2 regions of the Streptomyces sp. NPDC005017 genome follow, and region 1 is predicted to be linked to the other one. Evidence: riboswitches for the same ligand, from Rfam matches in the RefSeq annotation. Region 1 holds a riboswitch; the other holds the start of a gene.
The links. A riboswitch is a leader RNA that binds a small molecule or an ion and turns the genes downstream of it on or off. The one in region 1 is predicted to bind cyclic di-AMP.
Positions count from the first base shown of each region.

Region 2: linked by a shared signal. The riboswitch ahead of ACFYR0_RS09265 (M23 family metallopeptidase) and the one ahead of ACFYR0_RS25955 (transglycosylase SLT domain-containing protein) in region 1 are both predicted to bind cyclic di-AMP.

Region 1 covers NZ_JBIALD010000019.1:10,600-14,783, forward strand. The annotation lists gene ACFYR0_RS25950 (polyprenyl synthetase family protein) at 1-533, opposite strand, end outside; cyclic di-AMP (ydaO/yuaA leader) riboswitch at 1,490-1,617, shown strand; gene ACFYR0_RS25955 (transglycosylase SLT domain-containing protein) at 1,623-2,093, shown strand; gene ACFYR0_RS25960 (HAD family hydrolase) at 2,167-2,991, opposite strand; gene fahA (fumarylacetoacetase) at 3,330-4,184, shown strand, end outside.
Region 2 covers NZ_JBIALD010000005.1:7,690-11,873, forward strand. The annotation lists gene ACFYR0_RS09260 (PrsW family intramembrane metalloprotease) at 1-1,063, shown strand, start outside; gene ACFYR0_RS09265 (M23 family metallopeptidase) at 1,173-2,213, opposite strand; cyclic di-AMP (ydaO/yuaA leader) riboswitch at 2,225-2,380, opposite strand; gene ACFYR0_RS09270 (PP2C family protein-serine/threonine phosphatase) at 2,620-3,783, opposite strand; tRNA gene ACFYR0_RS09275 (tRNA-Met) at 3,971-4,044, opposite strand; gene ACFYR0_RS09280 (dihydrofolate reductase family protein) at 4,179-4,184, opposite strand, start outside.

The DNA.
Region 1 (4,184 bases):
CCGCTCAGCACGTCCAGGTAGTGGTCGACGGGGTCGCGGCCGTCGGCGGGACCGGCCGTCTCCAGGATCTGGCCGGTGACCAGCCGCTCGAACGCCTCGGCCTGGACGCGGACCGCCTCGGGGCCGAGGTCGGCGAGGATGTGCGAGGCACGGGCGAAGAGGAAGTCGCCGGTGAGGACGGCCACCGAGTTGCCCCAGCGGGTGTTGGCGCTGGGCACGCCACGGCGTACGGCCGCCTCGTCCATCACGTCGTCGTGGTACAGCGTGGCGAGGTGGGTCAGCTCGACCACCACGGCCGAGGGCACTACGCCGGGCGCGTAGGGGTCGCCGAACTGGGCGGCGAGCATCACGAGCAGCGGCCTGAACCGCTTGCCGCCGGCCCGCATCAGATGCTGGGCGGCCTGGGTGATGAAGGGGACCTCACTCTTGGTTGCCTCGAGCAACCCTTCCTCGACTGCCGTCAATCCGGCCTGGACATCGGCCTCCAGAGCCTGGTCCCGCACGCTCAGCCCGAACGGCCCGACGACGGTCACGAGGGTCTCCTGTCTGCTGGTGTCCACCGGCGATTACGCGGTTTGTCGATAGGTCGCCGCCATCACTCAAGTCAGCGTATCCGGTCACGATTCGATCACTGCCGCCACCCACCCCGCAGGCAGGGCGGTATCGCGGCACGGCCGGTATGTTGCCGATCAACCGATAAGAACGGACATTTATCCACTTAATCGAACGGGTTTCACAGGGATCGCGCCATTCGCATTCGCCCGCCCTCCCCGGCGGGATCGCCCCCCAGGATCCGCGTACCCCGCTTCCGGACGGGGCGCGCCCGCGCGGACGCTCCGGCAGGGGCGCCCCCGCCCACGTCCGGCGACCCGCCGCGCTCGGCGACCCGCCGCGCCCGCGGAGGTCCGGGAGGCGACCGCCACGCCCACGGGACGCGGCCTGGGAGGCGACCGCCACGCCCACAGGAGGCCACGGAAGGCGGCCGCCGCGCCCCGGGAGCCACGGAAGGCGACCGCCACGCCCGCGGGAGCCAGGGGAGGCGACCGCCACGTCCGCGGGAGGTCCGGGAGGCGACCGCCACACCCACGGAAGGCGGTCGACCCGCCCGGCCCCGGGCTCCGAGATCCGCACCCGGGAGAGGCGGATCCCACGAGCGGTCAATTGAGGGAGAGTTGGGCCTGATGCCCGAATTGCCGTTCTTGCGGCCGACGGTGAGTTGGCTCACTGGCGGGCCCCCACGCCGAACCGCGCACCCAGGGGTCACGAGGGGCGCCCCGCCCTGCAATTGCACGGCGGCCGCCAAAATGGATCAAGTACCCCAAACAGCCTGGATCATGCCGGGTCGGCTCATTGTGTGAATCCCGCGCTTGTTTCGGTCATGCGCTCTCGCATACGTTCCGGGCCAGCCGGGCGGACGCCGAATCCTGCCGCCGCCCACAGCATCCGACGACCAGACGCAGCGGCAGGAGCGGGGGACCCAGGCAGGTCGCCGGACCGAACGTCGTACCAGGTACGAGGCGCGGTACGGCTCGGGGTGAAGCCGTGTCCGAAAGGGCAGGGCCGGGCGCCTTTCCGCCCGAACCCGACAGCTCACCTCGCAGGCGCCGGAGAGGAACACCCCCATGCCTGCGACCACGCACGCAAACCGCCGCCCCCGTCTCGCCCGTGCCCTCGCCGCCGCCGGTGTCGGCGCCGCCGTGCTGGCGCTGCCGATCGTCGGCGCGACCACCGCGTCGGCCGCCCCCACGGCCCCCACGGCCGCGACCGCCTACCCGAGCAACCTCGACGGCTGGATCCGTCAGTCGCTCGACGTGATGGCCCAGAACGGCATCCCGGGCACGTACGACGGCATCTACCGCAACGTCATGCGCGAGTCCTCGGGCAACCCCCTCGCCATCAACAACTGGGACTCCAACGCCGCCGCCGGCACGCCCTCCAAGGGTCTGCTCCAGGTCATCGACCCGACCTTCGCGGCGTACCACGTGCCCGGCACGGCGTTCGACCCGTACGACCCGGTCGCCAACATCACCGCCGCCTGCAACTACGCGGCCGCGCGCTACGGGTCGATCGACAACGTCTTCGGCGCCTACTGATCCCTCCGGCCGGCCGCCGAGACCCGGGCAACACATCCGATCTGATCGGATTCACCCGGATATGCCCGGCGTGTCAGCCGTAGAGTCGTTCGAGGACGACGGCGATGCCGTCGTCCTCGTTCGAGTGGGTGATCTCGTCGGCCACCGACTTGAGTTCGGGGTGGGCGTTGGCCATGGCGACGCCGTACTCGGCCCAGTCGAACATGGGGATGTCGTTGGGCATGTCCCCGAAGGCGATGGTGTCCTGCGGGGTCAGGCCGAGATGCCGGGCCGCAAGCGCCAGGCCGGTCGCCTTGGTGATGCCGCACGGCTGCAGCTCGACCGTGCCGGGCCCCGACATGGTGACCGTGGCCAGCGAACCCACCGCGCCGCGCGCGACCGTCGCCAACTCGTCGTCGCCCAGGGTGTGATGGCGCAGCAGCACCTTGCTGATCGGCTCGCACCACAGGTCGTCGCGGCGCTCGACGCGCAGCGCGGGCAGGGTGGGGTGCGGCATCGTGTAGCCCGGCTCGATGAGCGTGAGCCCGTCGACGCCGTCCTGGTCCACGGCCGCGTACACCTGCCCCACCTCGGCCTCGATCTTGCCGAGCGCGGTCTCGGCCAGCTCCCGGTCCAGCGTCACGGACCACAACAGCCGGTCCGCACCGGCGTCGTAGAGCTGCGCGCCCTGTCCGCACACCGCGAGGCCCGTGCTGCCCAGCTCCTCCAGGAGCGGACGCACCCTCGGCGCCGGCCGGCCGGTCACCACCAGATGCCGGGCGCCCGCGGCCTCCACCAGGGCCAGCGCGGCACGCGACCGGTCGGAGAACGTGTCGTCGCCGCGCAGCAGTGTGCCGTCCATATCGGTGGCGACGAGCGAGAAGGCGGTGCGGTCGGCATATGCGGTGGGTGCGGCCATGATCAGAGAATACGGACATCGAACCCCCCGGACCCCCCGCCTCGGAGACTACGACAGGCGCCTCTCCGAGCTCACGCGCCTCTTCAACTTCCTTTCGCGCTCCGGCATTTCACCCCCAAGTGGGGCCGACCGGATGGCTCGGCCCGGTGGCCCGGCTCCGTTCGGCGCGGTTCGACCGGTTTCGGCAGCGGCGACGCGGCCGGGAATCGACGGCGGCTCCGCCTGACGACGCCGGGCGGCTCGGCCGTAACGTGTGGCGCAGTCACGTGCCGTCCGAACGCGCGGCACGCGAGCGCACGGCACCGCACACGGCACGCACGAGAGCGAGGCAGAACCGCATGCCCCCCTTCGATGTCCCCGAGGGCGACCCCTTCGGTCCGCACAACCTTCCGTACGGCGTGTTCTCCACCGGGGACCCGCACGCCCGGACCGTCGGCGTCCGGCTCGGAGACCACGTCCTAGACGCGGGCGCGGCGGCCCGGGCCCTCGGCTCCCCCTACGCCACGCTGCTCGCCCAGCCGTCCCTGGACCCGCTGCTGGCCGCCGGCCGCACGGCCTGGTCGGACGTCCGGCGCGCACTCACCGCGTGGGTGACGGTCCCCAGCTACCGCGAGACCGTCGAGCCGCTGATGCACCCCCTCGACTCGGTGACCCTGCACCTGCCCTTCACCGTCGCGGACTACGTGGACTTCTACGCGTCCGAGCACCACGCCCGCAACGTCGGCCAGATGTTCCGTCCCGACGCCGAGGACTCCCTCACCCCGAACTGGAAGCACCTGCCGATCGGCTACCACGGCCGCTCCGGCACCGTCGTGGTCTCCGGCACCGACGTCGTACGGCCCTCCGGGCAGCGCAAGGCCCCGGCCGACCCCGCCCCGGTCTTCGGCCCGTCCGTGCGCCTGGACATCGAGGCCGAGGTCGGCTTCGTCGTCGGCACGCCGTCCACGATGGGCACCCCCGTGCCGCTGGCCAGCTTCCGCGACCACGTCTTCGGCCTCTGCCTGCTCAACGACTGGTCCGCCCGCGATCTCCAGGCCTGGGAGTACGTCCCCCTCGGCCCCTTCCTGGGGAAGTCCTTCGCCACCTCGGTGTCGGCGTGGATCACCCCGCTCGAGGCCCTGGAGGAGTCCCGCGTCGCCGCCCCGGAGCGCACCCACCCGCTGCTGCCCTACCTCGACGACGCCGACGAGGAG
Region 2 (4,184 bases), on a different contig from region 1:
CCCCTGGCGGAACCTGGTCTTCTGCTTCGCCTGGGGGGCCTGCGCGGCGGCGCTGATAGCCATCGTCGCCAACAGCTTCGCCACGAGATGGATAGCCACCGCGACGGCCGACCCGACCAGCGCGGACACCCTCGGCGCCACGCTGGTGGCGCCGGTCGTCGAGGAGTCCGCGAAGGCCGCCGCGCTGTTGCTGGTCTTCCTGTTCCGCAGAGGCGACTTCACCGGGATCGTCGACGGGGTCGTCGTCGCCGGTGTCACCGCGACCGGGTTCGCGTTCACCGAGAACATCCTCTATCTGGGCAACGCCTTCGGCACCGACCAGCTCGCCGGCGACTCGGGCATCGCCTCGGTGACGGCCGCGACCTTCTTCGTCCGCGTGATCATGTCCCCGTTCGCGCATCCGCTCTTCACCGTGCTGACCGGCATCGGCTTCGGCGTCGCCGCGCTGTCCGGCGAACGCCAGCGTCTGCGCCGCGTGCTGCTGCCGCTGGCGGGCCTGCTGACGGCGATGGGCGTGCACGCGCTGTGGAACGGCTCGGCGACCTTCGGCCCGTACGGCTTCTTCGCGGTGTACGGGGCGTTCATGGTCCCCGCGTTCGGCCTGCTGACCTGGCTGGTGATCTGGACCCGGCAGCGCGAACTGCGCACGGTGCGCGAGGAACTGCCCGCTTATGTGGCGGCGGGCTGGCTGACGCCCGGGGAGCCGTACGCGCTCGGCTCGATGCGGGCCCGCCGGACGGCCCGTCAGTACGCCCGGCACCACCTCGGCTCACCGGGCAGACGGCAGGTGGCGCAGTACGAGGCGTACGCGACCTCGCTGGCGTTCCTGCGGCACCGGGGGCGCAGGGGCCGCGCCGGCGCGGACTTCGTCGTACGGGAGCGCGAGCTGCTGCACGAGCTCTGGGCCCGGCGCGAGGCGGCCCGCCCGGCACTCCGGTACGCGGTGAGGACGACTGCTCCCGCGCCGCAGTACTACGGGCCCTACGGGTCCTACGGACACCACGGGTACGGCGTCCAGGGACTTCCCGGCGGCCGTCCCGTCCACAACCCGTACCGCACATGAGGAACCGGCAGCCCTGACGTCGGGGGGTTGCCGTCAGGACCGCCGGGGATCGGGGAAGTCCTCGAGCGGTGTGCGCGCCGGGGCGCACGGCCGGGGACCTCCCGGGTCGTCAGGGGTTGAGGCCCTTGCTCTGGAGCCAGGCCATCGGGTCCACGTCGCCGCCGCCGGTGTGCACCTCGAGGTGCAGGTGCGGACCGGTGACGTTGCCGGTGGCACCCACGCGTCCGATCACGTCACCGGTGTTGACCTGCTGGCCGACGCTGACGTTGATCGAGGACTGGTGGGCGTACCAGACCTCGGTGCCGTCCTCGAGGGTGAGGACGGTGCGGTAGCCGTAGGAACCGCTCCAGCCGGCCTCGGTGACCGTTCCGGTGTGGACCGCCTTCAGCGGGGTACCGGTGGGAGCGGCGAAGTCCAGACCCGTGTGGTAGCCGGAGGACCACATGGAGCCGGCCTGTCCGAAGACGGAGGTGAGCGTGTACGAGGAGGTCGGCAGCGTGTACTGGCGGGCCAGCTCGGCGAGGCGCTCGGCCTCGGCCTTCTTGCGGGCCTCCTCCTCCGCGGCGGCCTTCTCGGCGGCGGCCTTGGCCTCCGCCTCCTTCTCGGCCTTGGCGGCGGCTTCGGCGGCCTGCTTCTCAGCGGCGGCCTGCGCGGCCTCGACGGCCCTGGCCTCGGCCTGGTCCTGCTGCTGCTCGGCCTGCGCCATGATGCGGGCGCGCAGGGCCTCACCGGCGTCGGTGGTGCCCTCGGTGGTGTCGGCCGTGGTGGTGCCGATGGAGCTGAGCGGGGACGCGGCCTGCGGCGTCTCCTCGACGGGCTCCTCACCCGGCAGGAAGGAGCTGACGGAGGGCAGGTCGGGCATGGAGATGGCGACCGGCGGCTTGCCGGACTGGGCGCTGGCCATACCGCCGGCACCCACGGCGGCTATGACGCCGACGCCGAGGACGGTGGAGCTGCGGGCGAGACCGCCGCCGCGCTGCTTGGAGACCCGGTGCTTGCCGCGCACGGGACGGACGGAGTCCGCGGTGGGGTTCCACTCCTCCCACGGGCCGTCGTCGGTGCGGGGACCGCCGTAGACGAAGGTCTCGGTGTCGGCGGTGCGCTGGCCCGGCACGAACGGGGCTTGCGGGACAGGCGGGTTGGACGCCACGTGGGCGTGCTCCTTTCCTTCCTTCTCGCCTACCGGGTTAGCTGACGGGTTCGGAGCAGGAAGGTCTCCTACGCGCGTATATCTGCCGATTTCGCGGCGGATTACGCCCGATTCACCCCAAGTTGGTGGTTCCCCGGTTCCCTTGCGGGATTCGGCGCGTGCGCACGGAGCCGCCTCTTGTGACGGCTGGGACGACCGCGCTGCGTTATCGGACGTTAATAGAACCGGGTGCCTAATTCCAAGCCGTTCAGCTTGATCATTACAGTTTCCGGCCAGGACTTTCGGACCATGAACGGCCAAAAACGGGCGACTTGACCGCGACTCGGTACCGCCCCAGTTTCTGACGGTGACTCAGATGTTATGCGGAGGGCAGTCGTCCGATCACCTGGGGTGACATCGGCCCCTCTCAGGCCCGCTCCCGCGCCGCCGCTCCCGGCCGCCGTACGGCGAGCAGCGCCATGTCGTCACCGAGCGCGCCCCCGGTGTGCCGACGCACCTCCCCCACGAGGGTCTGGAGCAGTTGCTCAGGCCCGCGGAAGACCCGGCCGGCGAGCCGGGCCCCGGGGTCGTAGAACACCCCGTCGGCGTCGCGCGCCTCGGACAGCCCGTCGGTGTGGAGGAGGAGCGTGGCCCCGGCGGGGAAGGGCCGTTCCTCGGCCTGTACCGGGAGGGGCTCCAGGTCTCCCAGGCCCAGCGGCAGCGCCGCGACGCGTGGCTCCAGGGTGTGCAGGGTGCCGTCGGCGTGCAGCACGAACGGGGGCGGGTGCCCGCGGTGGAGCAGGCGTACGATCCCGTCGCCGTGCGGGAGTTCGGCGAGCACGGCGGTCGTGAACCCCTCCTCGGCCTCCGGCCCGAGCCGCCGCCCCACATCGCGCTCCAGGGCCCGCTCCAGGCGCTGGGCGATCGTCTCCAGTGCGGCCTCCTGCTCGGCCGCCTCCCGGAACGCCCCGATGACGACGGCGACCGCGGACACCGCGCCCATGCCCTTGCCGCGGACGTCCCCGACCACGAGCCGTACGCCGTGCGGGGTGTCCTGCACGGCGTACAGGTCGCCGCCGATGAAGGCGCCCCGCTGTGCGGCCTCGTAGCGGGCGGCGATCTCGAAGCCGCCGATCCGTCCGGGGGGTTGGGGCAGCACCGCACGCTGGGCGGCCTCGGCGATCTCCCGCACCGAGGCGAGCCGCTCGCTGCTGCGGCGCACCAGGTTGTTGATGACGACGGCCAGGAAGGCCACCGTCCCCACGGTGATCTCCTCGGTGACCGACTCGGCCTCCAGCGCGATACCGAGGAAGACGTGCACCACCACCACGACCACGAGCGCGACCAGACCGGTGAGCAGCGTGCCGCGCCGGGAGTAGAGCGGGGCGGCGACCAGGGGTGCGGCGGTGAAGAAGGGGGCGGCCGTGTGCACGGAGGGGGTGAGCAGGTCGTAGACGGCCCCGACGCCGATCAGCAGGGCGGGCAGGGCGCGGACGAAGGTCCGGGTCCAGGAGGCCCGCCGTCGTTCGGCGGGCGGCGGGCCGACGCGCCGGCCGCGCGCACCGGCGCCCCTCTCCTCACCCGGCGCCACCCTGTCTCCCGCAGCCTTGGTCGCGGGCCGCCGCTCGGCCGCGTCCGTCCAGGGTCACGGCCCCGGGCGTGGGCGGCGAGCGGGGGCGGTCCGACCGGGGGAGAAGAGGAGTGGGAAGCGAAGGGACCGAAGGGAGACGACTCAGGGCCGGTGCCCATTCGCATGGACACCGGCCCTGAGTCTTCAGTAGCGGGGACAGGATTTGAACCTGCGACCTCTGGGTTATGAGCCCAGCGAGCTACCGAGCTGCTCCACCCCGCGTCGATGAAACCAGTGTACGCCATCCGCGGGACCGGACGCACAGCGGTTTCCCCCGCCCCCGCCGAGCGGCCTTTCCGCCCTTCGGAGGAGCGGGCCGTGGCCCTGCCGCCGCAGGGCCACGGCCCTTCAGGACTTCAGCC